4 regions of the Streptomyces sp. NPDC059092 genome follow, and region 2 is predicted to be linked to each of the others. Evidence: riboswitches for the same ligand, from Rfam matches in the RefSeq annotation. Region 2 holds a riboswitch; each other region holds the start of a gene.

Region 1 (7,479 bases), on a different contig from region 2:
GCCGTCGCTGACGCCCGACACCGCCGCCGGGTCCCAGTCCGCGTCCTCCATCGCCTGGACGAGCGCGCGGGCCCGCTCCTCCGCGTCGTCGGCGGCGGTGCGGGTGGCGGCCGACTCGTCGAGGCCGAGGGCCTCGCGCAGACCGGGCAGGGACGACGTGCCGCCCCAGATCTGCCGGGCGCGCAGGATCGCGAGGACGAGATTGACGCGCGCCTCGCCGGCCGGGGCGCCGCCGAGGACATGGAGCCCGTCGCGGATCTGCGCGTCCTTGACCTCGCAGAGCCAGCCGTCGACGTGCAGCAGGAAGTCGTCGAACCCGTCGTCGTCGGGGCGCGCTTCGAGCCCGAGGTCGTGGTCGAGCTTGGCGGCCTGGATCAGCGTCCAGATCTGGGCGCGGATCGCGGGCAGCTTCGCCGGGTCCATGGAGGAGATCGCCGCGTACTCGTCGAGCAACTGCTCCAGGCGCGCGATGTCGCCGTACGACTCGGCGCGCGCCATCGGCGGTACGAGGTGGTCCACGAGCGTGGCGTGCACGCGCCGCTTCGCCTGGGTGCCCTCGCCCGGGTCGTTGACGAGGAACGGGTAGATCAGCGGCAGGTCACCGAGCGCGGCGTCCGGCGCGCAGGAGGCGGACATCCCGGCGTTCTTGCCGGGCAGCCACTCCAGGTTGCCGTGCTTGCCCAGGTGGATCATGGCGTCGGCGCCGAACCCGCCGTCGTGGTCGGGCGCCTGGATCCAGCGGTACGCGGCCAGGTAGTGGTGCGAGGGCGGCAGATCGGGGTCGTGGTAGATCGCGATCGGGTTCTCGCCGAAGCCGCGCGGCGGCTGGATGAGGATCAGCAGATTGCCGCGCCGCAGGGCGGCGAGCACGATGTCGCCGTCCGGGTCGCCGCCCGCGCCGACGCGGCTGCGGTCGAGGAACATCTCGCCGGGCGGCGGCCCCCAGTGCCGCTCGACGGAGGCGCGCAGATCGGCGGGGAGCTGTGCGTACCAGCGCCGGTAGTCGGCCGCCGGTATGCGGACGGGGTTACGGGCGAGCTGCTCCTCGGTGAGCCATTCCTGGTCGTGGCCGCCCGCGTCGATGAGCGCGCGGATCAGCTCGTCGCCGTCGCCGGACTCCAGGCCGGGCACCGGCTCCGTACCGAAGTCGTAGCCGTCCACGAGAAGCCGGCGCAGCAGCGCGACGGCGCTGGCGGGGGTGTCGAGGCCGACGGCGTTGCCGATGCGGGAGTGCTTGGTGGGGTACGCGGAGAGGACCAGCGCGACGCGCTTCTCGGCGTTCGTACGGAAGGACAGCGCGGCGTGGCGTACGGCGATCCCGGCGACGCGCGCGGCCCGCTCCGGGTCGGGTACGTACGCGGGCAGCCCGTCCTCGTCGATCTCCTTGAAGGAGAACGGGACGGTGATCAGCCGCCCGTCGAACTCCGGTACGGCGACCTGCGAGGCCGCGTCGAGCGGCGTCAGCCCCTCGTCGCTCTCCTCCCAGGCGGCGCGGCTGCTGGTGAGGCAGAGGGCCTGGAGGATCGGTACGTCGAGTGCGGCGAGCGCGCCCGCGTCCCACGCCTCGTCGTCGCCGCCGGCCGACGCCTGGGCGGGCTTGGTGCCCCCGGCGGCGAGCACGGTGGTGACGATCGCGTCGGCCTCGCCCAGGGCGGCCAGCAGCTCCGGCTCGGGCGCGCGCAGGGACGAGACGAAGATCGGCAGGGGCCGGGCGTAGGCGTCCTCGATCGCCGAGCACAGCGTCTCGACGAAGGCGGTGTTGCCACTCATGTGGTGGGCGCGGTAGTAGAGGACCGCGACCGTAGGCGCGACCTCCGTCACCGAATGGCCGGGGCGGCCGAAGCGCGGCGGCCTGACCTTGCGCTCCAGCCGTCCCCAGGTGGGCGCGGCGGCGGGCGGCTCGAAGCCGTGGCCGGTGAGCAGGACGGTGTCGGAGAGGAACCGCGCGAGCTGGTCCAGGTTGGCCGGTCCGCCGTGGGCGAGATAGGCGTGCGCCTCGGCGGCGATCCCGATGGGGACGGTGGACGCCTCCATGAGCTGCGCGTCGGGCGCCTGTTCACCGGTGAGGACGACGACCGGGATGTCCCGGGCTAGGAGCGCGTCGATGCCGTCCTGCCAGGCGCGCAGACCGCCGAGGAGCCGTACGACGACGAGGTCGGCGCCCTCCAGCAGCGCGGGCAGTTCGTCGAGCGCGAGCCGGGCGGGATTGGCGAACCGGTACGGGACCGGGCCCCCCGCCGCGTTGGCGGCACGGGCGCTGAGCAGATCGGTGTCGGACGTCGACAGGAGCAGAAGCATGCGGCGTCTGGCCTTCCTCGGGGTCCGCGCCCCGGGCGGGTGTGGAGGACGGCGGGAGTTCCTGGCTCACCCGACGGCCGGAGCTGTCGGGTTCACAGTGGCGGGACCGCGCCGGGTTCGCACCGGGCTTCCTCCCCATGACGCCGTCACTGGCGTGTGACGGGCCTGACGGGCCCGCCGTCTGCATAGTAAGTGCTGAGGTCACGGGCGGGGAGGGCGCCCGGACGAGTGAGTCCGCCGCGAGGACCACGTGGGTATGCTCGCGGCCATGCCGCCCACCTCGCCAACACCCGTGAACCGGGACGAAGCCACCGCGCGCGCTCCGTTCCGGGGCGCGGCGCGGGAGCCCGTACGCGAGTACGTACGGGACAGCGTCCCGGACGTCGTACGGGTACGGGGGGACGCCTGCCCCGGCGCGCTGCGGCTGCACCACGCCGACGACGGCGCCCTGGCCAGACTCCGGCTGCCCGCAGGCCTGCTGACGCACCGTCAGGCGCTCGTCCTGGCGGACACTGCGGAGCGACTGGGCGACGGTCACCTGGACCTCACATCCCGGGGCAACGTCCAGCTGCGGGGGCTGGGCGCGAGCTGCGGCGGCGAGCTGGCGGCGCTGCTGCACGAGGCGGGCCTGCTCCCGTCCGAGGAGCACGAGCGGGTACGGAACATCGTCGCCTCGCCGCTGGCCGGACTCGACGGACTCGGCACGGGGGACATGGGGTTGTGGGTCCGGCGGCTGGACGAGCTGCTGTGCGCGAGCGACGCGGCGACGGAGCTTTCCGGACGCTACCTGTTCGCGCTGGACGACGGCCGGGGCGATGTGGCGGCGCTGGACGCGGATGTGACGTTGCTCGCACGAAGGGACGGCACCGCGACGGTACGGATCGGGGCGAATCACCCGCCGCACGCGGAGCGGGCGGTACGCGTCCCGGCCGACGACGGCCCGCGCGCGGCCCTGCTGGCGGCGGAGACCTTCCTCACGGCGGCGCGGGCGAGCGGGACAGGCGCCTGGCGCGTACGGGACCTGCCCGCCGGGGCGGCCCTGGGTCTGGCGGCAGCGGTGGCGGAGCGCCTGACGGCGGCCGGGATCGAGGTCCTGGCGGGGGACGCGGGGGACGCGGCGGAGGACACGCGGGGGGCGGCGAAGACCCCGGCCCCCGGACTGATCCCCTCCCCCGACGGAACGGTCGCGCTCTCCGCGTACCCCCGGCTCGGCCGGCTGAGCGTGGCGCAGTGGCGTCTCCTGCTGAGCGGGAGCGGTGGCCTGCGGCTGACGCCCTGGCGCGGGGTGATCGTCCCCGGCCTGGCCCCGGACGCCGCCGCCGGCCTCCTCGTACGGTGCCGTACCGCCGGGCTGGTCACCGAGCCCGGCTCCCCCTGGCTCGGCGTCGGCGCCTGCACCGGGCGGCCCGGCTGCGCCAAGGCGCTCGCGGACGTACGGGCCGACGCCGCCGCGTCCGTGGTCGCGGGCCGGGACGGGAGTCGGAGCGGGGGCCGGGAGGGAAACAACCTGCCCGTGTACTGGTCGGGATGCGCGCGGCGCTGCGGTCATCCGCAGGGCGACCGGGTCGACAGGGTCGCGACCGGCGAGGGCCGCTACACCGTCTCTGTGCACACACAGGACGGCCACGGACGACCACTTGAAGAAAAAAGCAGCCGTGACGACGTGACGAGATGAGCGAGACCACAGTGTTCGACTACGAGAAGGACGGCGCGGCGATATACCGCCAGTCGTTCGCCACGATCCGCGCCGAGGCGGATCTCGCCGGGCTGCCCGCCGACGTCTCCCAGGTCGCGGTGCGGATGATCCACGCCTGCGGCATGGTCGACCTCGTGCGCGACCTGGCCTTCACCCCCGGCGTGGTGGCCCGTGCCCGCGAGGCGCTGCGCGCCGGCGCGCCGATCCTGTGCGATGTGCAGATGGTCGCGAGCGGGGTCACGCGCAAGCGGCTGCCCGCCGACAACGACGTGGTCTGCACACTCTCCGACCCCGCCGTGCCGGCCCTCGCCGCCGAGTGGGGGACGACGCGCAGCGCCGCCGCCCTGGAGCTGTGGCGGGACCGGCTGGACGGCGCGGTCGTCGCCGTCGGCAACGCGCCGACCGCGCTCTTCCGGCTGCTGGAGATGGTCGAGGCGGGCGGCCCGCGCCCGGCCGCCGTCATCGGCGTCCCGGTGGGCTTCATCGGCGCGGCGGAGTCCAAGGACGCGCTGGCCGGGCACCCCGCCGGTCTGGAACACCTGGTCGTACGGGGACGGCGCGGCGGCAGCGCCCTCGCGGCGGCGGCCATCAACGCGATCGCGAGCGAAGTGGAATGACCGAGAACACCACGGCCACGACAACCACCACGGACGGGACGGCCACCGCAGACGGGACGGCCGCGACCGGTGGCCTCCGCACCGGCCGGCTGTACGGCGTCGGCCTCGGCCCCGGCGACCCCTCCCTGATGACCGTACGGGCGGTCCAGGTCATCGCCGAGGCGGATGTGGTCGCGTACCACAGCGCCCGCCACGGCCGCTCCATAGCGCGCTCCATAGCCGCCGCGCACCTGCGCGCCGACCACATCGAGGAGCCGCTGGTCTACCCGGTCACCACCGGCACCACCGACCATCCGGGCGGCTACCAGGGCGCGATGGACGAGTTCTACACGGAGTCCGCCGCCCGGCTCGCCGTCCATCTCGACGCGGGGCGCACGGTCGCGGTACTCGCGGAGGGCGACCCGCTCTTCTACGGCTCGTACATGCACATGCACAAGCGGCTGGCCGACCGCTATCCGACCGAGGTCATCCCCGGGGTGACGTCGGTCAGCGCCGCCGCCGCGCGGCTCGGCACCCCGCTCGTCGAGGGCGAGGAGGTGCTGACGGTCCTGCCGGGCACCCTGCCCGAGGAGGAGCTGACGGCCCGGCTGGCCTCGGCGGACTCGGCGGTCGTGATGAAGCTGGGCCGGACGTTCCCGGCCGTACGGCGGTCGATCGAGCGGGCGGGGCGGCTGGCGGACGCGCGGTACGTGGAGCGCGCGACGATGAGCGGGGAGCGCACGGGCGCGCTGGCGGACACGGACCCGGACTCGGTGCCGTACTTCTCGGTGGCGGTGCTGCCGAGCCGCGTGGGCCGGGTCCCCTCCGCCTCCCCCGACGCCGACGCTCCCGCACCGGCCGGCTCCGGCGAGGTGGTGGTCGTGGGTACGGGCCCGGCGGGCCCGCTGTGGCTCACGCCCGAGACGCGCGGCGCGCTGGCCTCGGCCGAGGAACTGGTCGGCTACACCACCTATCTGGACCGGGTTCCGGTCCGCCCCGGCCAGCGGCGGCACGGCTCCGACAACAAGGTGGAGTCCGAGCGCGCCGAGTTCGCCCTCGACCTGGCGCGGCGGGGCCGCCGCGTGGCCGTCGTATCGGGCGGCGACCCGGGCGTCTTCGCGATGGCCACGGCCGTCCTGGAGGTCGCGTCGGCCGACCCGTACCGGGCGATCCCCGTACGGGTGCTGCCGGGCGTGACCGCAGCCAACGCCGCCGCCGCGCGCGCCGGCGCACCCCTCGGCCACGACTACGCCGTGCTCTCGCTCTCCGACCGCCTCAAGCCGTGGGAGGTCATCGCGGAGCGGCTGCGCGCGGCAGCGGCGGCGGACCTGGTGCTCGCGCTCTACAACCCGGGCTCGGCCAGCCGGAACTGGCAGGTCGGCAAGGCCCGCGAACTGCTGCTGGAGCACCGCGCCCCGGACACCCCGGTCGTGCTGGGCCGCGATGTGGGCGGGGCGGAGGAGAGCGTACGGATCGTACGGCTGGCGGAGCTGGACCCGGCGCAGGTGGACATGCGCACGATCCTGATCGTCGGGTCCTCGCAGACGGTGACCGCACGGCGGGGTGCCGACGAGGGCGGCGGCGAGGAGATCGTCTGGACGCCGAGGCGCTACCCGGAACCCTCTCCCCTCTCAGAACCCGCCTCGGATCCCGCGTCGGAATCCACGTCGGAATCCACGTCGGGCCCCGCCTCGGGCTCCGCCTCGGCATCCGCTTCGGAATCCTCCTCCGCGAAGTGAGCCACCCACGCCACCGCCTCCTCGACGGTCTCCGCGACGGCCACCCCCTCCCGGACGGGCGGCCGTCGCACCACCACGACCGGAATCCCCGCCTCACGGGCGGCGGTGAGCTTGGGCGCGGTGGCCGAGCCGCCGCTGTCCTTGGTCACGACGACATCGATCCGGTGCCGGCGCAGGATGTCCCGCTCCCCGTCGAGGGTGAACGGCCCCCGGTCGAGCAGGGTCTCCGTACGGGCGGGGTACGGCGGTTCCGGGGCGTCGACGGACCGTACGAGGAACCAGTGGGCGTCGAGTTCCGGGCCCGCGAAGGCGGCGAGCCCCATCCGCCCGGTGGTGAGGAAGACCCTGCGGGGCCCGCCGAGCCCGCGCAGCGCCTCGGCGGCCTCCGCCAGGGAGCCGGCCGTCCGCCAGTCGTCGCCCGGCACGGGCACCCAGGAGGGGCGGCGCAGCGCCAGCAGGGGGACCCGGGCGGTGGCGGCGGCGCGGGCCGCGTTCCGGCTGATCGTCGCGGCGAAGGGATGGGTGGCGTCGACGAGCGCGTCCACGCGGTGCTCGCGCAGCCAGCGCGCCAGCCCTTCGGCCCCGCCGAACCCGCCGACGCGCACCTCGCCCGGCGGCAGCACGGGCCGGGCGACGCGCCCGGCGAGGGACGTCGTCACGCGCGGTCGCGGGTCGGGCCGGTCGTCCAGCAGCCCCGCGAGGCGGCGCCCCTCGGTGGTCCCCCCGAGGATGAGCACGTGCAAGGACAACGGGTCTCTCCATGACTGAGCGGGAAACAGGTACGGGTACGGGTGTCGATACGGGCGCGGGCGGGCGCAGCGCCCAACTCAAGCACACCGGTCTGCGCTCCGGCTGGACGACCGGCGCCTGCGCGACGGCTGCGACGACGGCCGCGTACACCGCCCTGCTGACCGGCGACTTCCCCGACCCGGTCACGATCACGCTGCCGAAGGGCCACACCCCGGCGTTCGCGCTGGCCACGGAGGAGCGGTCCGCCGGGGCGGCCACGGTGGGTGTGGTCAAGGACGCGGGCGACGACCCGGACGTCACACACGGCGCCCTGGTCCGCGCGACGGTACGGCTGCTCCCGCCGGGCACGGGCGTCGTCTTCCTGGCCGGCCCCGGCGTGGGTACGGTGACGCGCCCCGGG
Region 2 (7,479 bases):
CGCGCGAGAAACACACCACGTGGTCCCAGACGCCGCCGTCAGCTGCACCGCCCAACCGCACACCTGACACCTGACACCGATGGAGGATCCCCGTGACCGGCCCAGCGACCAGCACTCCGCATGTCTCCGAAAGCAACCCCGTCCGCGACCTGCCCCTGCGGCATCTGGCCGGATTCACTCACCGCTGGGTCGACGCGGACGGCGTCCGCCTTCATGCCGTCGAAGGCGGACGGCCGAGCGGCCCGGCCGTCGTCCTGCTCGCCGGATTCCCGCAAACCTGGTGGGCCTGGCGAAAGGTGATGCCCGGCCTCACCCACCGGTTCCACGTCATCGCGATCGACCTGCCGGGGCAGGGCCACTCCGAGCGTCCGGAGCGCGGCTACGACACGCACGCGGTCGCCGCGCACGTCCACGCCGCCGTGAAGGCCCTCGGAGTGTCGAATTACTCCCTGGTCGCCCACGACATCGGCGCCTGGGTCGCTTTCTCCCTCGCCCTCAACTTCGAGAGCCACTTGCGCGGGGTCGCCCTGCTCGACGCCGGAATTCCCGGCATCACCCTCCCGGAGGCGATTCCCACCGACCCGGATCGAGCGTGGAAGACCTGGCATTTCGCTTTCCACACCGTGCCCGATCTGCCCGAGACGCTGCTTGCCGGCCGCGAACGCGAGTACGTCGGCTGGTTCCTGAAGGTGAAGGCCCTGTCTCCCGACACGTTCGACGACGCCGAACTCGACCACTACGCGGCGGCCGTCGCCGTCGACGGCGGCCTGCGCGCTTCCCTCGCGTACTACCGGGACGCCGCGGAGTCGGCGCGTAAGAACCGCGAGGCGCTCAAGGAGCGGCGCCTGACCGTGCCGATCCTCGGAATCTCCAGCAGCCACGGTTCCGTTCCGGACATGGCCGCCTCCATCAGCCCGTGGGCCGACAACACCACCCGAATCGTCGTGCCCGACGCTGGACACTTCATCCCCGACGAGCAGCCCGAAGCTGTCGCTGCCGCGGTAGCGGACTTCATCGCCGACGTCGGCTGACGCCCGTCGAACCTACCCGGCCGCGCCGCCCAAGGCCGCGCGAAACTCGGACCGCGGAGTCCGACTTCCTTACCAGGGACTCCCGTTCAGGCGTTCCGTTCAGGCCTCTCACTCGGGCGCCCCGTTCAGGCGTCCCGTCCGGACCCGGCCGGCCTCGTCCGCACGTTCCCCATGGCCCCGGTCACCGTGATCTCGATCGCGACCCGCTCCGGGTTGACGCGCGGCGGCTTGTAGCGCCGGGTGTAGCGCCGCTCCGCCTCGGCGACCGCTCCGGGGTCGCGGTTGACCACCGCGGTGCCTTCGAGCGTGGCCCAGCGGGCTCCGTCGACCTGGCTGACCGCGATCGGCGCGTCAGGTCCCGCCGCGATGACGTTCCGGGCCTTCGCCGTCCCACCCCCGGTGATGACGCGGGCGATCCCGGCCCGCGGGTCGTAGGTCACTCCGACGGGCACCAGGTGCGTGGTGCCGTCCGGGCGGCGGGTGGCGAGCAGGCACACGTGCCGCTCCTCCCAGAACGCGAGAAAGGCCGGATCCGCAAGCAGGGCGCGTGATGCCATGGTGGAAGTCTCTCGGTGGAAGTACGGGGAGCGGAGCAGCGGCGGCGGGAGCGGCGCCGCCGTCCGCCGGTGCGTTGACGCGTCGATGCTACGTGCGGAGAACCGGACGCCGATGCCCACGCCGATGCCGGTACCCACCCGGACACCCCGGGGACGGGGCGCCGCAGGCCCGGCGGAACGCCGTCGCTTTCCAGAACAGCGGTACTTCATGCACCGCCCGGCGCATTGCCCTCGTTCGTGTGCACGCGACGGCCTTTCCGTTCCGCCGCGCCCGCCCCGCCCGGATAGTGAGGGGGCAGCGGCCCGAGACCGAAAAGCAGAGGAGAGCGCCATGCGTACCGTTGAGGCGACCCACCGTGTCCACCTCGTCTTCTCGCTGTTCGACGCGGACGGGAACGGCTTTCTGGAGGCCGGCGACTTCGCGCTGATGGGCAGCCGGGTGGTCGGGGCGGTGCCCACGGCCCCCGACGCCAGGAAGCGCGCGCTGCTCGACGCCTTCCACCGGTACTGGACGACCCTCGTCACCGAACTGGACGCCGACGGCGACGGGCGGGTCGGCCAGGAGGAGTTCACCGCCTGTGTGCTGACGCCGGAGCGGTTCGAGGAGACGATCGACGCCTTCGCCGAAGCGTTCGCCGGTCTCGGCTCCCTGGAGGACGACGGCCTCGTCACGCGTCCCGTCTTCGTGGGTCTGATGAGGGGCGTCGGCTTCCAACGGCCCAACATCCACGCCCTGTTCGACGCCTTGGAACCCACGGACGACGACCGTGTCGCGGTGGACGCCTGGGCGGAGGCCATCAGGGACTTCTACCGCCCCGAGAAGGCCGGCATCGCCGGGGACCACCTGACCGCGGGTGTGGTGCTGTGACCCGGTCCCTCGACGGTACGGCCCCGGAGCTGAACCCCGGTGTGGCGCAGGGCGTGGGCCGGACCGCACTCATGGTGGCCGCCGCCCGCGCCATCGAGACCCACCGTCCCGACGCCCTGGCGCGGGACGAGTTCGCGGAGCGCTTCGTCCGGGCGGCGCCGGCCTCGGCCGGCTGGCCGGTCCGGCCGGACCAGGTGCCCGGAGGGGACGCGGACCCGCTCTGGGGCCGCCTCGGCCGGTACTTCGCCCTGCGCACCCGGGTCCTGGACGACCATCTGCTCCGTACGGCGGACTCGGGCGTGCGCCAGGTGGTGCTGCTGGGCGCGGGCCTGGACTCCCGGGCGTTCCGGCTCGGCTGGCCGCCCGGCTGTGTGATCCACGAGATCGACACCGCCGGCATGATGGCCTTCAAACAGGCCGTACTCGACGGGGCGGGGGCCGTCCCCGTGGCCGAGCGCAGACCGCTCGCGGCCGATCTCCGGCTCGACTGGGCGGACGCGCTGACCGACACGGGTTTCGACCCGGCCGTACCGACCGCCTGGCTCGTCGAGGGGCTGCTGCTGTACCTCCCGGCGGCGGCCGAGCGGCACCTCATCGCGACGGTGGACCGGCTGAGCGCGCCCGGAAGCACGCTGGCGTACGAGATCAAGAACCTGGAGGGGGCGGACGTACGTGCCAGTGCGGTCTACACGACGACGAAGGCGCGGATCGACATCGACCTGCCGTCCCTCTTCGACCCGGATCCGCGCCCCGCGTCGGCCGCCGACCTCGCCCGGTGGGGCTGGTCGGTCTCGGTCCGCTCGCCGTTCGACTTCACCCGCCTCCACGGGCGCGGTCCGCTCCCCGAGCCGAACGACGCGCTGGCGGCCAACCGCTGGATCTTCGCGGAGGCGCCCGCCCCGAGGACCGGACACGAATGAGGTCACCGCGGACCGATCATGCCGAGCGGGCGGCGGCGCTCACGTCTCCGGTCCGGTCCCGGCACCACGGCGAAGATGATCCATGGGAGCAGGCCGAGGATCGGACCACCGAGGAGACGGGCGCCGGCCCGTCCAGGCCCGCTACCGGTCGTCACGCCGACGCGCCCCTCCATCCCGCGTCCCCTTCCTCCGGAACGCCGGTCAGGTCCAGGATGCCGCGCTCCGTTCCGCTCCGCGACACGATTCCGTGGCCCATGTCACATTCCGGAATGTGAACGCATTCGGCCAAGGGGGTGTCCACGCTCTAGCCTGGCGGGTGCAGCTGGTTCGCCCTGCCCTCCAGGCAGACGCGTCGTAAGAGGGAACCCGGTGGGAATCCGGGACTGCCCCGCAGCGGTGAGCGGGAACGACCGCCGTCATACGCACTGGATCCGGCCGGATCCGGGAAGCGACGGCCAGTAGGTGTCTGCCTCGGCAGACGTGCCCGCGAGTCCGAAGACCTGCCCGTTGCCCGTACGCGACCGATCGCGTGCGGATATCCCGGTGACCTCGTGGGCGGGTCGGCGTACATACCGGACGGACGAGCGCGCCCGAGGCGCCGCACCGAACGTCGGGTTTCGTCACCCCTTCGCGCTCGCGTCCCGTCCCCGGGATGTTCAGGAGTCATCTCGCGAAGGAGATTTCCGTGACAACGAAGTCCGCAGCCGCGGCAGCACGGGCCACCGTGTACGGCTACCCCCGCCAGGGCCCGAACCGGGAACTGAAGAAGGCCGTCGAGGGGTACTGGAAGGGCCGCGTCACCGCGGAAGCCCTCCGGGAGACGGCGACCGGCCTGCGCCGGACCAACTGGCGGCAGATGGTGGACGCGGGCGTCCACGAGGTGCCGACCGGCGACTTCTCGTACTACGACCACGTCCTGGACACCAGCGTCATGGTCGGCGCCGTACCCGAACGGCACCGTGCGGCCGTCACCGCCGACGCGCTCGACGGCTACTTCGCGATGGCGCGCGGCACGCAGGATGTCGCGCCGCTGGAGATGACCAAGTGGTTCGACACGAACTACCACTACCTCGTCCCGGAACTCGGCCCCGACACCGTCTTCACCGCCGACTCCACCCGGCAGGTCGCCGAGCTGACGGAGGCCCTGACGCTCGGGCACACCGCCCGCCCGGTCCTGGTCGGCCCCGTCACGTATCTCCTGCTCTCCAAGCCGGCCCCCGGAGTCGCGGGCGACTTCGAGCCGCTGACCCTGCTGGACCGGCTGCTGCCCGTCTACGCCGAGGTCCTCGCCGACCTGCGCGCCGCCGGCGCCGAGTGGGTGCAGCTCGACGAGCCCGCGCTGGTCCAGGACCGTACGCGCGCCGAGCTGAACGCCGCCGCCCGCGCCTACCGCGACCTCGGTGGCTCGGCCGACCGGCCCAAGCTGCTGGTCGCCTCCTACTTCGACCGGCTCGGCGACGCGCTCCCCGTCCTGGCGAAGGCCCCGGTCGACGGCCTGGCGCTCGACTTCACCGACGCGGCGGCAGCCAACCTCGACGACCTCGCCGCCGCAGGCGGACTCCCCGGCAAGCGGCTCGTCGCGGGCGTCGTCAACGGCCGCAACATCTGGATCAACGACTACGAGAAGTCCCTCGCCACCCTCGCCACGCTCCTCGGCCTCGCCGCCCGGGTCGACGTGGCGGCGTCCTGCTCCCTCCTGCACGTACCGCTCGACACCACGGTGGAACGGGACGTCGACCCGCAGGTCCTGCGCTGGCTCGCCTTCGCCCGGCAGAAGACCGCCGAGATCGTCACCCTGGCCAAGGGGCTGGCCCGGGGCACCGGCGCCATCACCGCCGAACTCGCCGCCAACCGGGCCGACCTCGCCTCCCGTACGGACTCCGCGCTCACCCACGACCCGGCCGTACGGGCCAGGACCGCCGCCGTCACCGACGCCGACGGCCGCCGCTCCCAGCCGTACACCGAGCGCGCCGCCGCCCAGCGCGCCCACCTCGGACTGCCGCTGCTGCCGACGACCACCATCGGCTCGTTCCCGCAGACCGACGAGTTGCGCACGGCCCGCGCCGACCTGCGCGCCGGACGGACCGACACGGCCGGTTACGAGGAGCGCATCCGCGCCGAGATCGGCGAGGTCATCTCCTTCCAGGAGAAGACGGGGATCGACGTCCTGGTCCACGGCGAGCCCGAGCGCAACGACATGGTGCAGTACTTCGCCGAACAGCTCACCGGCTACCTCGCCACCCAGCACGGCTGGGTGCAGTCCTACGGCACCCGCTACGTCCGCCCGCCGGTGCTGGCCGGGGACATCTCCCGCCCCGAACCGATGACGGTGCGCTGGACCTCGTACGCCCAGTCCCTCACCGACCGCCCCGTCAAGGGCATGCTGACCGGGCCCGTCACCATGCTGGCCTGGTCCTTCGTCCGCGACGACCAGCCCCTCGGCGACACCGCCCGCCAGGTCGCCCTCGCCCTCCGCGACGAGGTCAACGACCTCGAAGCGGACGGGACTTCGGTGATCCAGGTCGACGAACCCGCCCTGCGCGAAACCCTGCCCCTGCGCGCCGCCGACCGCGCCGCCTACCTGGACTGGGCGACCGAGTCCTTCCGCCTCACCACCAGCGGCGTACGCCCGGACACCCAGATCCACACCCACATGTGCTACGCCGAGTTCGGCGACATCGTCCAGGCCATCGACGACCTCGACGCCGACGTCATCAGCCTGGAGGCCGCCCGCTCCCACATGCAGGTCGCCCGCGAACTCGCCGCCCACGGCTACCCCCGCGAGGCGGGCCCCGGCGTGTACGACATCCACTCCCCGCGCGTCCCCGACGCGGCCGAGGCCGCCGCCCTGCTCCGCGAGGGCCTGGAGGCCATCCCCGCGGAACGCCTCTGGGTCAACCCCGACTGCGGCCTGAAGACCCGCGGCTGGCCCGAGACCAGGGCGTCCCTGGAGAACCTGGTCGCCGCCGCCCGTACGGTACGCGGCGAACTGCCCGCGTCCTGACCGAGCGGCACGCGGAGGGCCGGGGCCGGGGCACCTACGGGCGCCCCGGTCCCGGCGCGATCTCGGCGATCAGGTCCTCGACACGCTTCCTGATCTCGTCACGGATGGGGCGTACGGCCTCGACGCCCCGGCCCGCCGGGTCGTCCAGGGCCCAGTCGAGGTAGCGCTTGCCGGGGAAGACCGGGCAGGTGTCGCCGCAGCCCATGGTGACGCAGACGTCGGACTCCTCGACGGCGCCGGCCGTGAGGATCTTCGGGGTCTCGGCGGAGATGTCGATGCCGACCTCCGCCATCGCCTCGACCGCGGCCGGGTTGACCGCGTCGCCGGGGTCGGAGCCGGCGGAGCGCACCTCGACGCGGTCTCCGGCCAGGTGGGTCAGCCAGGCGGCGGCCATCTGGGAACGGCCGGCGTTGTGGACGCAGACGAACAGCACAGCGGGCTTGACGGACATCTGGCGGTCTCTCCTTCTCATATCTCGCGCAACTCGATCTCGCACAACTCGTGTCCCGCGCAACTCGGGTCCCGCGCAACTCGGGTCCCGCGCAACTCGCGACGGGAATCCGCCGCCTGGTGACATCAGCCACCACTGATGTGAAAGTATCAGCCCATGATGACTTCAGTCGACACTGACCTGATCCGGGTTCTGTCCGACCCCCTCAGGCTCCGGATCGTCACCCTGCTCGCCCGCGAGACGCTCTGCACGACGCACCTGGTCGAGGAGACCGGCGCCAAGCAGACCAACCTCTCCAACCACCTGCGGGTGCTGCGCGAGGCCGGGGTGGTGGAGACGGAACCCTGCGGACGGTTCACGTACTACAAGCTCAGGCCCGAGGTCCTCGAAGCCGTGGCCGGTTCCTTCACGGCGCTCGCCGCCACCGCCCGCGCCACCCGCAGCGCGGATACGAAGAGGACCTGCCCGTGACCGGCGCCGAACCGACATCCGGGAGCCCCGGGAGCACCACGCCCGCCGCACCCGCCACGCCCAGCACTCCCGGCGCTCCCGGCACGGACACCGTCGTCGCGCGGCTCTCGACGCTCGACCGCTTCCTGGCCGTCTGGATCCTGCTCGCCATGGCGTCTGGCCTGGGTCTGGGGCGCA
Region 3 (7,479 bases), on a different contig from region 2:
GCCGATCCGCACCTCCGGGTCCCAGGACGCGAAGCCGTGCACCAGCGCGGCCACGGAACGCGACTGCGACGAGGCGTCCACGACCAGCACCACCGGCGCCCGCAGCAGCTTCGACACCTGGGCGGTGGAGGCCAGTTCGCCCTGGTCCGAGGCGCCGTCGTACAGCCCCATCACGCCCTCGACGACCGCGAGGTCGCACCCCGCCGCGCCGTACGCGAACAGCGGCCCGATCAGCCCGGGGCCGCTCATGTACGCGTCGAGGTTCCGGCCGGGTCGCGTGGGGCCGCCGCCGGAGGAGCCGCAGGCCACCGCCAGGGTGTGGTAGCCGGGATCGATGTAGTCCGGGCCGACCTTGTGCGGGGAGACGGCGAGGCCGCGCTCCGAGAACGCCGCCATCAGGCCCGTCGCGACCGTCGTCTTCCCGCTTCCCGAGGACGGCGCGGCGATGACCAGACGCGGGACGTTCACCACTCGATGCCCCTCTGGCCCTTCTGCCCCGCGTCCATCGGGTGCTTGACCTTCGTCATCTCGGTGACCAGGTCGGCGAAGTCCATCAGTTCCCGCGGCGCGTTGCGGCCGGTGATCACCACATGCTGGGTGCCTGGCCGGTTCCGCAGCACCTCGATCACCTCGTCGGCCGACACCCACCCCCAGTGCAGCGGGTAGGCGAACTCGTCCAGCACGTACAGCTTGTGCGTCTCGGCCGCCAGATCGCGCTTGACCTGCTCCCAGCCCTCCCGTGCCGCCTCCTCGTTGGAGAACTGCGCGTCCCGCTGCACCCAGGACCACCCCTCGCCCATCTTGTGCCAGGAGACGGAGCCGCCCTCGCCGCTCGCCCCGAGCACCTTGAGCGCCTGCTCCTCGCCGACCTTCCACTTCGCGGACTTCACGAACTGGAAGACGCCGATCGGCCACCCCTGCGTCCAGGCGCGCAGCGCGAGCCCGAACGCCGCCGTCGACTTGCCCTTGCCGGTGCCCGTGTGGACGAGCACCAGCGGGCGGTTGCGGCGCTGGCGGGTGGTGAGACCGTCGTCCGGTACGTTCTCCGGCTGTCCCTGCGGCATTAAGCGGCCCTCCTGGGGTCTGTGGTGACGTAACCGTCGCGGTGTCCGTCACTCCTCTGCTGTACGTCCCTGACCAGCCCGGCGATGCTGTCGGCCCGCAGCTCGTCCAGCGTGATCGCCGTCCCCGCCAGATCGCCGGCGAGCGACGCGGCGAGCCCGAGCCGTACCGGACCCGCCTCGCAGTCCACGACCACCGACGCCGTCCCGTCCGCCGCGTGCAGCCGCGCCGCGCGCGCCGCCAGCGCCACCGGGTCCTGGCCGCCCGTCGCCCGCCCGTCCGTCACCACCAGCAGCAGCGGACGGCGCGCGGGGTCCCGCATCCGCTCCACCCGCAGCACGTCGTGCGCCTTCAGCAGCCCGGCCGCCAGCGGGGTACGCCCGCCCGTCGGCAGGGACTCCAGCCGGGCCGCCGCCGCGTCCACCGAGGACGTCGGCGGCAGCGCCAGCTCGGCGTCCTTCCCCCGGAAGGTGACCAGACCGACCTTGTCGCGCCGCTGGTACGCGTCGAGCAGCAGTGACAGCACCGCGCCCTTCACGGCGCTCATCCGCCGCCGCGCCGCCATCGACCCGGAGGCGTCGACCACGAAGAGCACGAGATTGCCCTCGCGCCCCTCCCTGGTCGCCTGCCGCAGATCGTCCCGGCGCACCACGAGACCGGGGCCGCTGCGCCCGCGCGCCCGCTGGTGCGGCGCCGCCGCCTGCACGGTCGCGGCGAGATGCAGCTTGGTCAGCGCGCCCCGGGGCCGCCGGGACCCGGTCGTCCTGCCGCGCTCGGTACGGGCCCGGGAGCGGCGCCCGGCCGCGCCCTCGCCCAGCCCGGGCACGCTCAGCACCTTCGTGCGGAACGGCTCGGCGGACCGTACGGGGGACTGCTCACCGGATCCGGCGCGCTGCGGCTGCCCGCCCTCGGGCTGTGGCTCCGGCTGGGCGTCCGTCTCCTGGGGCGCGGGCGTGTCGTCCCGCGCCGGTCCGTCCTGCGCGGGCGTGTCGGGGGCCTCGGGGCCGTCGGGGCCGTCGGGGCCGTTCGACGGCGGCCGGCCGCCCCCGCCTCCGGGCCCCTCGGGGTCGTCAGGGCCGTCGGGCCCGTCGGGATCCGGGTCCTCGTCGCCCCGGAACTCCTCCAGCGTGTCGTCGAGCTTCTCCTCGTCGAGCCCCGGCGCGTCGAAGGGGTTACGGCGCCTGCGGTGCGGCAGCGCCAGCAGCGCCGCCTGCCGTACGTCGTCGGCGGTGACGTCGGTACGCCCCGCCCACGCGGCCAGCGCCGTCGCCGTGCGCGCCATCACGATGTCCGCGCGCATCCCGTCCACCTCGAACGCGGCGCAGGTCGCGGCTATCCGGCGCAGCGCCGTGTCCCCGAGGCGCACGCCCGGCAGCAGTGCCCGCGCCGCGACGATCCGCTCCCGCAGCGCGCTCTCCTCACCGGCCCAGCGCGCCGCGAACCCGGCCGGGTCGTCGTCGTACGCGAGCCGCCGCCGGACCACCTCCACCCGCAGATCGGGCTCGCGCGACGCCGCGACCTCCACGGTCAGCCCGAAGCGGTCCAGCAACTGCGGCCGCAGTTCGCCCTCCTCCGGGTTCATCGTCCCGACGAGCAGGAAGCGCGCGGCGTGCCGTACGGAGACGCCCTCACGCTCGACGTACGAGGCGCCCATGGCCGCCGCGTCCAGCAGCAGGTCCACGAGGTGGTCGTGGAGCAGGTTGACCTCGTCCACGTACAGCACCCCGCGGTGCGCGTCCGCGAGCAGTCCGGGCTCGAACGCCTTCACGCCCTCCGACAGGGCGCGTTCGATGTCCAGCGCCCCCACGAGCCGGTCCTCGGACGCGCCCACGGGCAGCTCGACCATCCGCGCGGCCCGCGCCTCGGCGGACGCGCCCCCGTGCGGCCCGTCGGGGCAGCGCGGATCCGGCGCGGCCGGGTCGCAACTGAACCGGCACCCCGTCACCACCGGCACCTCGGGCAGCAGGGCGGCCAGCGCCCGTACCGCCGTCGACTTCGCCGTGCCCTTCTCACCCCGTACGAGGACGCCGCCGACCGCCGGACTGACCGCGTTCAGCAGCAGACCGAGACGGAGATCGTCCATGCCCACCACGGCGGTGAACGGGAAAGGGGTGCTCATAGGCTGATCGCTCCTTCGAATGACGCATCGATGACCGGGCGGCGTTCCACGGTGCTCACGGGGCCCCCGGAGGGATGAACGGCAGCCCGGCAGGGGCGCCCTCCTCGATCAGGCGCAGCAGCGCGGCCGTGTCCGCGTGCTCCTCGACGAGGTCCGCGAGCAGGTCGAGCTGTTCCTCGCGCAGTGCGCCGAAGCTCGTTCCGGGCGCGGGCACGAACCGCCGGCCCGCCGCCCGCGCCACCTCCGTCAGGAACCGCCGCCGGAACGCGTCGCTCTCCAGCGCCCCGTGCCAGTGCGTGCCCTGGACGGCCCCGGACCGGCAGCCGTCCAGGGCCCGCCCCTCCGGATCCGTGACGAAGGCGTCCCCGCCGCGCACGTCCGCGACGCCGTGATGGATCTCGTACCCCTCGACCCGCTCGCCGAGGGCCACCCCGGCCGGCCGCGCGAGGGTCTTCTCCCGCTCGAACCTGACCCGTACGGGCAGCAGTCCGAGCCCGGCCACCGAGCCCGCCCGGGACTCCACCTCGTCGTCGATCCGCTCGCCGAGGATCTGGTAGCCGCCGCAGATGCCCAGCACGGGGCGGCCCTCGGCGGCCCGCAGGGCCAGCGCGTCGGCCAGCCCGCGCTCCCGCAGCCACGCCAGCGCCCGCACCGTGCCGCGCGTGCCCGGCACGATCACCAGGTCCGCGTCGGCCAGCTCCTCGGGACGGTCCACGAACCGCACCACGACCCCGGGCTCCGCCGCCAGCGCGTCCACATCGGTGAAGTTCGACATGAGCGGTACGGCGCAGACCGCGACCCGCAGCACGTCCTCGCCGTACGGGGGAGCCACCACCGACTCGCGCACGGCGCCGCGCAGCGAGACCCGCAGCCCGTCCTCCTCGTCGATCCCCAGACCGTGCCGGAAGGGCAGCACCCCGAGCGTGGCCCGCCCGGTCAGCCCGCGCAGCATGTCGAGCCCCGGCTCCAGCAGCGAGACATCGCCCCGGAACTTGTTGACGAGATACCCCGCGACCAGCGCCTGGTCCTCCGGGCTCAGCAGCGCGGTCGTCCCGAAGAAGGAGGCGAAGACCCCGCCCCTGTCGATGTCCCCGACCACGACCACCGGCAGCCGCGCGGCCCGCGCGATACCCATGTTCACGATGTCGGTGCGGCGCAGATTGATCTCGGCCGGGCTGCCCGCGCCCTCGCAGATCACGGCGTCGTACGTGGACCGCAGCTCCTCCAGGCACTCCAGCACGGGCCCGAGCAGCGCCTCCTGCCGGCCGCCGTGCAGCGCCTTCCCGGGGGCCGGCCCCCCGGACCCCCCGAAGAATCCACGGGCACTCAGCTCCCCGACCGGCTTGCCCATCAGCACCACCTGGCTGCTGCGGTCGCTGCCCGGCTTCAGCAGCACGGGGTTCATCAGCGCGGTCGGCTCCACCCGCGCGGCCTGCGCCTGCATCGCCTGGGCGCGCCCGATCTCCGCGCCCTCGCGCGTCACGAACGAGTTCAGCGACATGTTCTGGCCCTTGAACGGCGCGACCTTCACGCCCCGGCGCACCAGCCAGCGGCAGATCCCCGCCGTGACGACGCTCTTGCCCGCGTCGGAGGTCGTGCCGGCGATCAGCAGCCCTCCGCCGCGCCCCGCACGCCCGCTGTTCCGGCTCATCCACGCCTCCTGGTGGTCCTGATCCCGCGCACCGCGCCGTACCCGAGACGGGCCGTGACGCAGGCCGCGAGGGCGAGCACGTTGACCCGGCGGGCCAGCCGTACGGCGCGCTCGATGTCCGGGACCCCGACCGGGCGTCCCGTGCCGTTCAGGACGGGGCGGTGCTCCACGCGCCCGCCGTACGCGAGCGTCCCGCCGAGCCGTACGCCCAGCGCCCCGGCGAACGACGCCTCCACGGGGCCCGCGTTGGGGCTCGGGTGCCGGTGCGCGTCCCGCCGTACGGCCCGCAGCGCGCCGCGCCCGTCCTCCCCGGCGACGACGGCCAGCGCGGCGGTCAGCCGGGCCCCCGGCCACCCCACGACGTCGTCGAGACGGGCCGACGCCCAGCCGAACCGGCGGTAACGGTCGCTCTTGTGACCCACCATCGCGTCCAGCGTGTTCACGGCGCGGAACCCGACGAGCCCCGGCGCCCCGGCGACCGCGCCCCACACCAGCGCGCCCACGACGGCGTCGGAGGTGTTCTCGGCGACGGACTCCACGACGGCGCGCGCGATCTGCGCCTCGTCCAGGGAGTACGGATCACGGCCGCACAGGTTCGGCAGACGTTCCCGGGCGCCTTCGAGGTCCCCGGCGGCCAGCGCCGCGCCGACGGCCCGCGCCTCGCGGCCCAGCGAGGCGCCCCCGACCACGGCCCAGGTGGCCGCCGCGGTCAGCGCCACGGAGGCGGCGGGGTGACGGCGTACCCCGGCGGCGGCCAGTGCCGCGGCCCCGGCGGCGCCTCCGGCGCAGACCATGGTGTGCAGCGCGCCCCAGCCTCGGTGGTCGCGCCACAGCGCGCGCTCGACGGCCCCCGCGGCCCGGCCGAAGGCGGCCACCGGATGCCCCCGGCGCGGATCGCCGAACAGCCGGTCGCCCAGGAGGCCGAGGGCGGCGCCGTACGCGAAGACCCGCTCGGCGGCAGGGGCGGCTGAGCCGCCGCGCGCGGCGGAACCGCAGCCAGGCATGGCGAAGTGTCCTCACTCAGGGTCCGCGCCCCGGTTCGACGTTCGTAGTGCGACGGCGAGAGTTCCTGGCTCCTGGAGGCGAGGCTCACAGTGACAGTGGCGGGACCGCGCCGGATTCGCACCGGCTTCCTCTGCTGCCGTCGTCAATGGCCCCGGAAGTCCACCACGCTCCGCAACACCCGTCAACTCATCCTTGACCTGCGACGGGACAGTGTGCGGAGCCCCACATCGGACCGGTCGGCCGATGCGGGGCTCCTGTGCGGACCGCGGTCGGGGTCAGGCCACGATGAGGCTGATCCCGTACGCGACGGCCCCGACGCAGAGCGCGAAGCACAGGTAGGCGCCGGCGCGGGCCGCGAGCGGCGCGGGTCCGGTGGCGGGTGTGGAGGCGGCGGCCGAGGTTCCGGCCGGGCCCGGTGCCGCCGTGGATCCCCGCTTGGCGAGGCCCACGATGCCCAGGGTGAAGAGGCCCACGAGGGCGACGGTCGCCACCAGGCTGACGCCGAAGACGGAGCCGAGTGCTGCCCAGTCGATGTTCATAGGGTCGCTTCCTTACACCGTGGCGGGGCGGGCCGGTTCGGCCTGGTCCGGGGCGGTGGCCGCGGGGGCCGGGATGGTGGTCGAGAGGTCCTGGCCGGCGGCGCCCGCCGGGGGAGGCGGGGTGACGGCCGCGATGGCGGTGGTCACCACTCCGGCCGGCTCGGCGGTGAGGCCCGTGCCGGCGGCGGGCTCGGCGGTGACGTTGGTGTGGTCGACCGGACGGCGGCGCGAGGCGAGCCAGATCCCGGCGGAACCGGCGACCAGCAGGACCGCGACGACGACGATGCCCCAGGCGCCCTGGCCGGTCAGGAACTCGGCGCCGGCGGCGACCAGCCCCGCGGCCGGCAGCGTGAGCCCCCAGGCGACGAACATCCGGGTCGCCGTGGACCAGCGCACCACCCCGCCCTTGCGGCCGAGCCCCGCGCCCATCACGGCGCCGGAGCAGGACTGTGTGGTGGAGAGCGAGAAGCCCAGGTGCGAGGAGGCCAGGATGACCGTCGCGGCGCTGGTCTGGGCGGCGAAGCCCTGCTGCGGCTGGAGGTCGGTGAGGCCGGTGCCCATGGTGCGGATGATGCGCCAGCCGCCGAGGTACGTGCCGAGCGCGATCGCGATGCCCGCGGAGACGATGACCCACAGGGGCGGGTTGGAGCCGGGGGCGAGGACACCGCCGGTGACCAGGGCGAGCGTGATGACGCCCATGGTCTTCTGCGCGTCGTTGGTGCCGTGGGCGAGGGAGACGAGCCCGGCGGAGGCGATCTGCCCGACCCGGTAGCCCTTGGCGGTGGCCTTGTCGTCCGTGGCGCGGCCGATCCGGTACGTCAGCTTCGTCGCCAGCAGGGCGGCGAGGCCGGCGACCACGGGGGCGGCGAGCGCGGGGATCAGGACCTTGGTGACGACGACGCCGCCGTTGACGCCGGAGGCGCCGACGGACATCAGGGTGGCGCCGATCAGCCCGCCGAAGAGCGCGTGGGAGGAGCTGGACGGGAGTCCGAGCAGCCATGTGAAGAGATTCCACAGGATGGCGCCGACGAGCGCCGCGAAGATCACTTCTGTTCTGATGCCCTGTTCGTTGATGAGCCCGCCGGAGATCGTCTTGGCGACCT
Region 4 (7,479 bases), on a different contig from region 2:
CGACGACGCCCAACTCCTCCTCGTCGCGGAGGAACACGACCGCCTGACGGGCCTGATCCAGGCCGCGCCCGACAGCCACCACCTCGGCGCCGCCACGATCGGCATCGCGGCGGTGGCCGCGCCGTCCCGGTCCGCCGGGGTGGGAACGGCGCTGGTCTCCGCCGTCGAGGCGTGGGCGGCGGTGCGCGGCTTCGGCACGTACGGCACCGAATGGTCGTCGGCGAACCAGGCCGGCGACGCGTTCTGGCGCGGGCGGGGCATGGTCCCGGCCCAGTTCACGCTCGGCCGCCTGATCGACTCCCGCGTCGCGTGGGCCGACGCGCGGCTGGACTACGGACGCGTCACCCCGTAACGGCCGCGGCGGCCCTGCCGCCTCGCCAGGCAGGACTGTCAGTGCCGGGTGCAAGACTGCCGAGATGACCTCACCAGACCCGAAAGCAGACCTTCTCCGCTACCTGCAAGAGGCTCGCGACGCGCTGCTGTGGAAGCTCGAAGGGCTCTCCGAGTACGACGTCCGCCGCCCCATGACCCCCACCGGCACCAACCTGCTGGGGCTGGTCAAGCACGTCGCCGGCGTGGAACTGGGCTACTTCGGCGACACGTTCGGGCGCCCGTTCTTCGAGGCGGAGCCGCCGCCCTGGTGGTACACGGAGGACCCCGAAACCAACACGGACATGTGGGCGACGGCGGACGAGTCCCGCGACGACATCGTCGGGCTGTACCACCAGGCGTGGGAGCACTCCGACGCCACGATCGCGGCGCTGCCGCTCGACGCGATCGGTCACGTCCCGTGGTGGCCGGAGGAACGACGGGAGGTGACCCTGCACAGCATCCTGGTGCGCGTGATCTCCGATGCCCAACGCCACGCGGGCCACGCCGACATCGTGCGCGAACTCATCGACGGTGCCGCCGGGCTGCTGAAGGACAAGGGCGACATGCCTACGGGCGACCAGGCGTGGTGGGAGGCGTACCGGAGCAACCTGGAGCAGGTGGCGCGCGAGGCGGGCAAGGGCTGACGCCTCGGGGGGCGCGAGCCGAGACGTCAGGCGGTGGCGTCCGGTGGCGTACCGCGCGGCCGAGGGGGCCAGGAGGCGGGGCACGTCTGCGCTGCGCGGCCCCGAAGGATGTGGTCGTACGTGAGGGCCGTACGGGAACGGCCCGCCGGAAGAACCGGCGGGCCGTCCTGTGCGATCGGGAGCGGAGCGTGATCAGTCGCGCTGCGCGTTCGCCGGGAGCTTGCGGAGCTTCATGTCCTTCGCGGTGTCCGTACCGAACCCGTAGTCCAGGATCTTCGCCGCGTCGCCGTACCGGTCCGTGCTGTTCAGGACCGTACCGACGAGGGTCTTGTCCTCGCGGGTGGCCGCGAAGACCAGGCACTCGCCCGCCGGGGTCGTCGTACCGGTCTTGATGCCGATGACACCGTCGTACGAACCGAGCAGCTGGTTCGTGTTGTTCCAGGTGTAGTAGCGCGTACGGCCGTTCGCGGCCGGGGCCTCACCCTTGTACTGCTTGGTCGCGACGACCGTACGGAAGGTGTCGTTCGTCATCGCGTGCTGGGCCAGCTTCGCCAGCTCGGTGGGGGTGCTGGAGTCCGTGCCCACGCCGTCGAACGAGTCGAACTCGGTCTTCGGGAGGTACAGCTCGTCGGCCTTCGCGTTCATCTGGTCGACGAACGACTCGGCCCGCTCCTCGCTGGTGGCGCCGATGCCGAAGGTGTCGGCGAGGGCGTAGCCGGCGTCGGCGCCGGAGGGGAGCAGCGACGCGTAGAGGAGCTGGCGGACGGTGAGCTTGTCACCGGTCTGGAGGTCCGCCGTGCTGGTGCTGTGCTGCGTGACGTAGTCGCGGTACTCCTGCTTGACGGGCACCTGGCGGTCCAGGTCCGGGCCCTTGTCGAGCACCACGTACGCGGTCATGATCTTCGCTGTGCTGGCCATGGGGCGGACGGTGTCCGCGTCCTTGCCGTAGAGCGTCTCGCCGCTGTCGCCGTCCATCAGGGCGGCGCCCTGGGCGGTGACGGTGGGCTCGGGCTGCGCGGCGACGGCCGTCTGGGTGACCAGTGGGGAGAGCGCGAGCAGCGCGCCACCGGCGACGGCGGCGGCCCTGCGCTTGGTCAGTATCTTGGCAGTCAAGAGGGAATGCTCCGTATCTGCGATTGCTTGCGGTGGAACTGTTCTGCTGCAGGGGCCTGTGGGGTGTGAGTGGCCCCTACATGGAAACGTGCTGACAGGGTCGGTTGGTTGCCTCGAACCTGTAAAGATCCTAAGAAGGCTGTCCGAGCACCGGTCATAGGGGCGATTCCGGCGAACAGCCGAGCCGGGGTGACGCGCTCGGCCAGTATGGGCAGATCATGGATACTCACATCAGTCCCACGCAGCGGCTGGCTCTGGTCACCGGCGCCAACAAGGGCATCGGGTTCGCGGTCGCCGAAGGGCTCCTCGGGATGGGGATGACGGTCTACCTCGGTGCCCGGGACACGTACCGCGGTACCTCGGCCGTCTCCGCCCTGGTCGCGCGCGGATACGACGCGCGGTTCGTCCAGCTCGACGTCACCGACCAGGCGTCGGTCGACGCGGCGGCGGAGACGGTCGCCCGAGAGGCCGGCGGGCTCGACATCCTGGTCAACAACGCCGGTGTGCTCGCCACGCCCATCCACAAGCCGAGCCGGACGTCGGTCGACGAGGTGCGCGCCACCTACGAGATCAACGTGTTCGGCGTCGTGGCGGTGACCAACGCGATGCTCCCGCTGCTCCGCCGGTCCTCGGCCGCGCGCGTCGTGAACATCACGAGCAACCTCGGCTCCGTGTCCCTGGCCGCGTCGAACCGGGCCTTTCCGCAGTTGCTGGCCTACAACTCCTCGAAGGCCGCGCTGAACGCCCTCACCGTCACGTACGCCAACGAGCTGCGCTCCGAGCGGATCCTCGTCAACGCCGTCTCGCCCGGGTCCGTCGCGACGGATCAGAACGGACACGCGGGCGCGCTGACCGCCGCGGAGGGGGCGCTGCTGCCGATCCGGATGGCCACCCTGCCGCCCGGCGGTCCGACGGGTACGGCGGTCACGGCGGACGAGGACCTGAGTCACCATCCGCTGCCCTGGTGAGTGAGTGAGTGACGGACGGACAGATCCGGGTCCGGGGCAGGGGACTTCCCCCGCCCCGGACCCGGCGTGACCGGCCCGCGGCCTAGAAGTCGTCGTCGAAGCCGACGGTGCCCTCCACCGCCACCTGGTACGCCGACGGGCGGCGCTCGAAGAAGTTCGTCAGCTCCTGCACGCCCTGGAGCTCCATGAACGGGAACGGGTTCTGCGATCCGTACACCGGCGGGAAGCCGAGCCGCTGGAGCCGCTGGTCCGCGACGCACTCCAGGTACGCGCGCATCGATTCCGTGTTCATGCCCGGCAGTCCTTCGCCGCACAGGTCGCGGCCGAACTGCAGCTCCGCCTCCACCGCTTCCCTCAGCATGTCCGTGACCTGCTGCTGGAGCGCGTCGTCGAACAGCTCCGGCTCCTCCTTGCGGACCGTGTCCACGACCTCGAAGGCGAAGTTCATGTGCATGGTCTCGTCGCGGAAGACCCAGTTCGTGCCCGTGGCCAGGCCGTGCAGCAGGCCGCGCGAGCGGAACCAGTAGACGTACGCGAACGCCCCGTAGAAGAACAGGCCCTCGATGCACGCCGCGAAGCAGATCAGATTGAGCAGGAAGCGGCGCCGGTCCGCCTGCGACTCCAGGCGGTCGATCTTCTCCACCGAGTCCATCCAGCGGAAGCAGAACTGCGCCTTCTCGCGGATCGACGGGATCTCCTCGACCGCGTCGAAGGCCGCCGCGCGGTCCGCGGGGTCCGGGAGGTAGGTGTCCAGCAGCGTCAGATAGAACTGGACGTGTACGGCCTCCTCGAAGAGCTGGCGCGAGAGGTAGAGCCGCGCCTCCGGGGAGTTGATGTGCTTGTAGAGCGTCAGCACCAGGTTGTTCGAGACGATCGAGTCGCCCGTCGCGAAGAACGCGACCAGCCGGCCGATCATGTGCTGCTCGCCGGGGGAGAGTTTGGCCAGGTCGGCGACGTCTGAGTGGAGGTCGACCTCCTCCACCGTCCAGGTGTTCTTGATCGCGTCGCGGTAGCGCTCGTAGAAGTCCGGGTAACGCATGGGGCGGAGCGTCAGCTCGAAGCCCGGGTCCAGAAGATTCTTCTCGGTGGTCATTACTGGCATGCCTCGCAGGACTCGGGGTTCTCCAGGGAGCAGGCGATCGCCTCGTCGGCCGGGGTCGCCTGTACGGGGATGGGGGCGGGGGCCGGGGCGGACGCGGGGGCCGGCACCGGCTGTCCGCCCGCCGCGCGCGCGATCCGGGTCGCCGGGCGCGAGCGCAGGTAGTACGTCGTCTTCAGCCCCTTCTTCCAGGCGTACGCGTACATCGAGCTGAGCTTCCCGATGGTCGGCGTCTCCAGGAACAGGTTCAGCGACTGGCTCTGGTCCAGGAACGGCGTACGGGCCGCCGCCATGTCGATCAGTCCGCGCTGCGGGATCTCCCACGCCGTACGGAACAGCTTCCGTACCTCGGCAGGGATCCACGTGAAGCCCGCCACCGAACCGCTCGACTCGCGCAGCGCCTCGCGCGTCTGCGCGTCCCAGACGCCGAGCCGCTTCAACTCGTCCACCAGGTAGGAGTTGACCTGGAGGAACTCCCCGGAGAGCGTCTCGCGCTTGAACAGGTTCGAGACCTGCGGCTCGATGCACTCGTACACGCCCGCGATCGACGCGATGGTCGCCGTCGGCGCGATGGCCAGGAGGAGGGAGTTGCGCATGCCGCTCTTCGCCACCCGGGCGCGCAGCGCCTCCCAGCGCTCCGGCCAGTTCAGCTCCACGTCGTAGTGGTCGGGGTGGAGCACCCCGCGCGCGGCACGCGTCTTCGACCAGGCGGGCAGCGGGCCGTTGCGCTCGGCGAGGCCGCAGGACGCCTCGTACGCGGCGAGCATGATCCGCTCGGCGATCCGGGTGGAGAGCGCGGCGGCCTCGGGGGAGTCGAAGGGCAGCCGCTTCTTGAAGAAGACGTCCTGGAGCCCCATCGCGCCCAGGCCCACCGGACGCCACTTGGCGTTGGAGCGGCCCGCCTGCTCGGTCGGGTAGAAGTTGATGTCCACGACCCGGTCGAGGAAGGTCACGGCGGTACGGACGGTCTCGTCCAGCCGCTCCCAGTCGATCTCGCCGGTGGCCGCGTCCACGAACGCGCCCAGGTTGACCGAGCCGAGGTTGCAGACGGCCGTCTCGCCGTCGTCCGTGACCTCCAGGATCTCCGTGCAGAGGTTGGAGGAGTGGACGGTGTGGCCGGGCTCGGCGGTCTGGTTCGCCGTACGGTTCGACGCGTCCTTGAAGGTCATCCAGCCGTTGCCGGTCTGCGCGAGGGTGCGCATCATCCGGCCGTACAGCTCACGGGCCTTGATGGTCCTGCGGGCGAGACCGTCGGCCTCCGCCTCGCGGTACGCGGTGTCGAACGCGTCGCCCCACAGGTCGACCAGCTCGGGCACGTCCACCGGCGAGAACAGCGACCACACGCCGTCCGACTCGACCCGGCGCATGAACTCGTCGGGGATCCAGTGCGCGAGGTTGAGGTTGTGCGTACGGCGCGCCTCCTCGCCCGTGTTGTCGCGCAGTTCGAGGAATTCCTCCAGGTCCGCGTGCCAGGTCTCCAGATAGACGCAGGCCGCTCCCTTGCGCCGGCCGCCCTGGTTGACGGCCGCGACGGAGGAGTCGAGGGTCCGCAGGAACGGGACGATGCCGTTGGAGTGGCCGTTCGTCCCCCGGATCAGTGAACCGCGCGAGCGGATACGGGAGTACGAGAGCCCGATGCCGCCCGCGTGCTTCGACAGCCGCGCGACCTGGTGGTAGCGGTCGTAGATCGAGTCCAGCTCGTCCAGCGGCGAGTCCAGCAGGTAGCAGGAGGACATCTGCGGGTGGCGGGTGCCGGAGTTGAAGAGGGTGGGGGAGGAGGGGAGGTAGTCCAGCCGGCTCATCAGCCGGTAGAGCGCGGCGACCTCGTCCAGCGCGTGCGCGCTCTCGTCCTCGGCGAGCCCGGCGGCGACGCGCAGCAGGAAGTGCTGGGGCGTCTCGATCACCTGACGGGTGAGCGGGTGCCGGAGCAGATAGCGGCTGTAGAGCGTACGCAGCCCGAAGTAGCCGAAACGGTCGTCGCCCGCCGGGTCGATCAGCGCGTCGAGGCGGTCGGCGTGGCGGGTGACGAAGGCGGCCGTACGGTCCGCGATCAGCCCCTCGCGGTGACCGACGGCGATGGACGCGGCGAACGACACGGCGCCCTGGGACGCCGCCTCGTCGGCGATCGTACGGGTGAGCAGCCGGGCGGCGAGACGGGAGTAGGCCGGGTCCTCGGAGATCTGTCCGGCCGCCGCCTCCGTGGCCAGCTCGCGCAACTCGGCCTCGTCCGAACGGGCGTTGCGGCCGCGCAGCGCGGCGGCGGCGATCCTGCCCGGGTCGGCGTCGGGCAGATCGGCGGTCAGCTCGGTCAGGGTCCGCAGCAGCGCGGTGCCGGGGGCGTCGGCCGCCGGTGCCTGCGCGGCTCCGGGCCGCTGCTCGGCCTCCGTCCGCTGGTCGGTCGGTGCTGAAACCGGATCCGCTGGCGCGATGGTCACGTGGTGCTCTCCCTCGCTCGGCTCTGGGCCACGGGGAAGCACGGGTCCGCGCGCACGGACGTACCCCCGCCATCGCAGGGCAGCACACCGCGCCGCGTCCACCGGCCCAACCGCGAGGCCCGGACGTCTGGGCGTCCGGTTCGGTCGAGCCGGACGCGCTGCCGGCAGGTGTTCGGACTGGAGGGCGCGACAAAGTGCGCCACAGTACACCGTTGCGGGACAGTTCCGGATTCGCACCGGATTCCCCTGCGTCGACAGCGAGGTCGAGCATACATCTGGGGGGCGCGCGGTGCGCCACCCCCCAGATGTTGTGTCGTACGTCGCCGCGGTACGAGATCAGCGGCGGCTCGGCAGAGCCTCGGCGAGGGCCCGGTGAGGCTTGGGAAAGGCCCCGATGAGGCCTCGGAAAGGGCCCCACGAGGCCTCATCGGGGCCTCGGCAAGCGCTCAGCAGCAGCGGAAGCCCTCGCGCGGGTCGGCCTCGCGGGCGTCCGTGCGGCTGCGTTCGAAGGCGCGGCGGGTCATGACCTCCCCCGCCGGGTCACCGGCGCCGGCGTGGGCGACGTAGCGCTCGTACGCCGACTCGCCGGTGAACTCGCGCACGTACCAGCGGATCCGCCGGGCCACGTGCCGTACCGGCTCCGTCCGGCTCCGGAGTCCGCTCATGCCGGGCCCGTCCCCGCCGGGACGCTCTCACGGACCGTCGCGGCCTCGGCGGCGGCCAGCTCCGCCTTCTCCTCCTGGGTGGGGATCATTCCGGCCGGGGCGACGATCCTGGACTCGGTGTACGGGGCCTCCACCAGCCGGACGGCCTCCGGGGCGCGGATCGCCTTGAAGCAGACCCGTCCC

What was found. A riboswitch is a leader RNA that binds a small molecule or an ion and turns the genes downstream of it on or off. The one in region 2 is predicted to bind cobalamin.
Region 1: another riboswitch for cobalamin. It lies ahead of cobN (cobaltochelatase subunit CobN); the one in region 2 lies ahead of metE (5-methyltetrahydropteroyltriglutamate--homocysteine S-methyltransferase).
Region 3: another riboswitch for cobalamin. It lies ahead of ACFXPL_RS31530 (cobalamin biosynthesis protein); the one in region 2 lies ahead of metE (5-methyltetrahydropteroyltriglutamate--homocysteine S-methyltransferase).
Region 4: another riboswitch for cobalamin. It lies ahead of ACFXPL_RS21790 (ribonucleoside-diphosphate reductase subunit alpha); the one in region 2 lies ahead of metE (5-methyltetrahydropteroyltriglutamate--homocysteine S-methyltransferase).

What each region holds. Positions count from the first base shown of each region.
Region 1 covers NZ_JBHZEJ010000028.1:31,378-38,856, forward strand. Annotated here, with positions in the region: gene cobN (cobaltochelatase subunit CobN) at 1-2,298, opposite strand, end outside; cobalamin riboswitch at 2,333-2,493, opposite strand; gene cobG (precorrin-3B synthase) at 2,567-3,973, shown strand; gene ACFXPL_RS18285 (precorrin-8X methylmutase) at 3,970-4,611, shown strand; gene ACFXPL_RS18290 (precorrin-2 C(20)-methyltransferase) at 4,608-6,329, shown strand; partial or broken gene ACFXPL_RS18295 (cobalt-precorrin-6A reductase) at 6,332-7,072, opposite strand; gene ACFXPL_RS18300 (cobalt-precorrin-5B (C(1))-methyltransferase) at 7,090-7,479, shown strand, end outside.
Region 2 covers NZ_JBHZEJ010000011.1:39,324-46,802, reverse strand. Annotated here, with positions in the region: gene ACFXPL_RS09505 (alpha/beta fold hydrolase) at 93-1,031, shown strand; gene ACFXPL_RS09500 (pyridoxamine 5'-phosphate oxidase family protein) at 1,157-1,588, opposite strand; gene ACFXPL_RS09495 (EF-hand domain-containing protein) at 1,920-2,456, shown strand; gene ACFXPL_RS09490 (SAM-dependent methyltransferase) at 2,453-3,376, shown strand; cobalamin riboswitch at 3,701-3,899, shown strand; gene metE (5-methyltetrahydropteroyltriglutamate--homocysteine S-methyltransferase) at 4,062-6,380, shown strand; gene ACFXPL_RS09480 (arsenate reductase ArsC) at 6,415-6,831, opposite strand; gene ACFXPL_RS09475 (ArsR/SmtB family transcription factor) at 6,988-7,302, shown strand; gene arsB (ACR3 family arsenite efflux transporter) at 7,293-7,479, shown strand, end outside.
Region 3 covers NZ_JBHZEJ010000076.1:21,010-28,488, reverse strand. Annotated here, with positions in the region: gene ACFXPL_RS31550 (cobyrinate a,c-diamide synthase) at 1-471, opposite strand, end outside; gene cobO (cob(I)yrinic acid a,c-diamide adenosyltransferase) at 465-1,064, opposite strand; gene ACFXPL_RS31540 (putative cobaltochelatase) at 1,064-3,181, opposite strand; gene ACFXPL_RS31535 (cobyric acid synthase) at 3,237-4,832, opposite strand; gene ACFXPL_RS31530 (cobalamin biosynthesis protein) at 4,829-5,836, opposite strand; cobalamin riboswitch at 5,873-5,993, opposite strand; gene ACFXPL_RS31525 (hypothetical protein) at 6,113-6,376, opposite strand; gene ACFXPL_RS31520 (anion permease) at 6,389-7,479, opposite strand, start outside.
Region 4 covers NZ_JBHZEJ010000038.1:4,602-12,080, reverse strand. Annotated here, with positions in the region: gene ACFXPL_RS21815 (GNAT family N-acetyltransferase) at 1-352, shown strand, start outside; gene ACFXPL_RS21810 (DinB family protein) at 417-1,016, shown strand; gene ACFXPL_RS21805 (D-alanyl-D-alanine carboxypeptidase family protein) at 1,209-2,129, opposite strand; gene ACFXPL_RS21800 (SDR family oxidoreductase) at 2,348-3,097, shown strand; gene ACFXPL_RS21795 (ribonucleotide-diphosphate reductase subunit beta) at 3,180-4,199, opposite strand; gene ACFXPL_RS21790 (ribonucleoside-diphosphate reductase subunit alpha) at 4,190-6,631, opposite strand; cobalamin riboswitch at 6,777-6,919, opposite strand; gene ACFXPL_RS21785 (YbdD/YjiX family protein) at 7,078-7,296, opposite strand; gene ACFXPL_RS21780 (carbon starvation CstA family protein) at 7,293-7,479, opposite strand, start outside.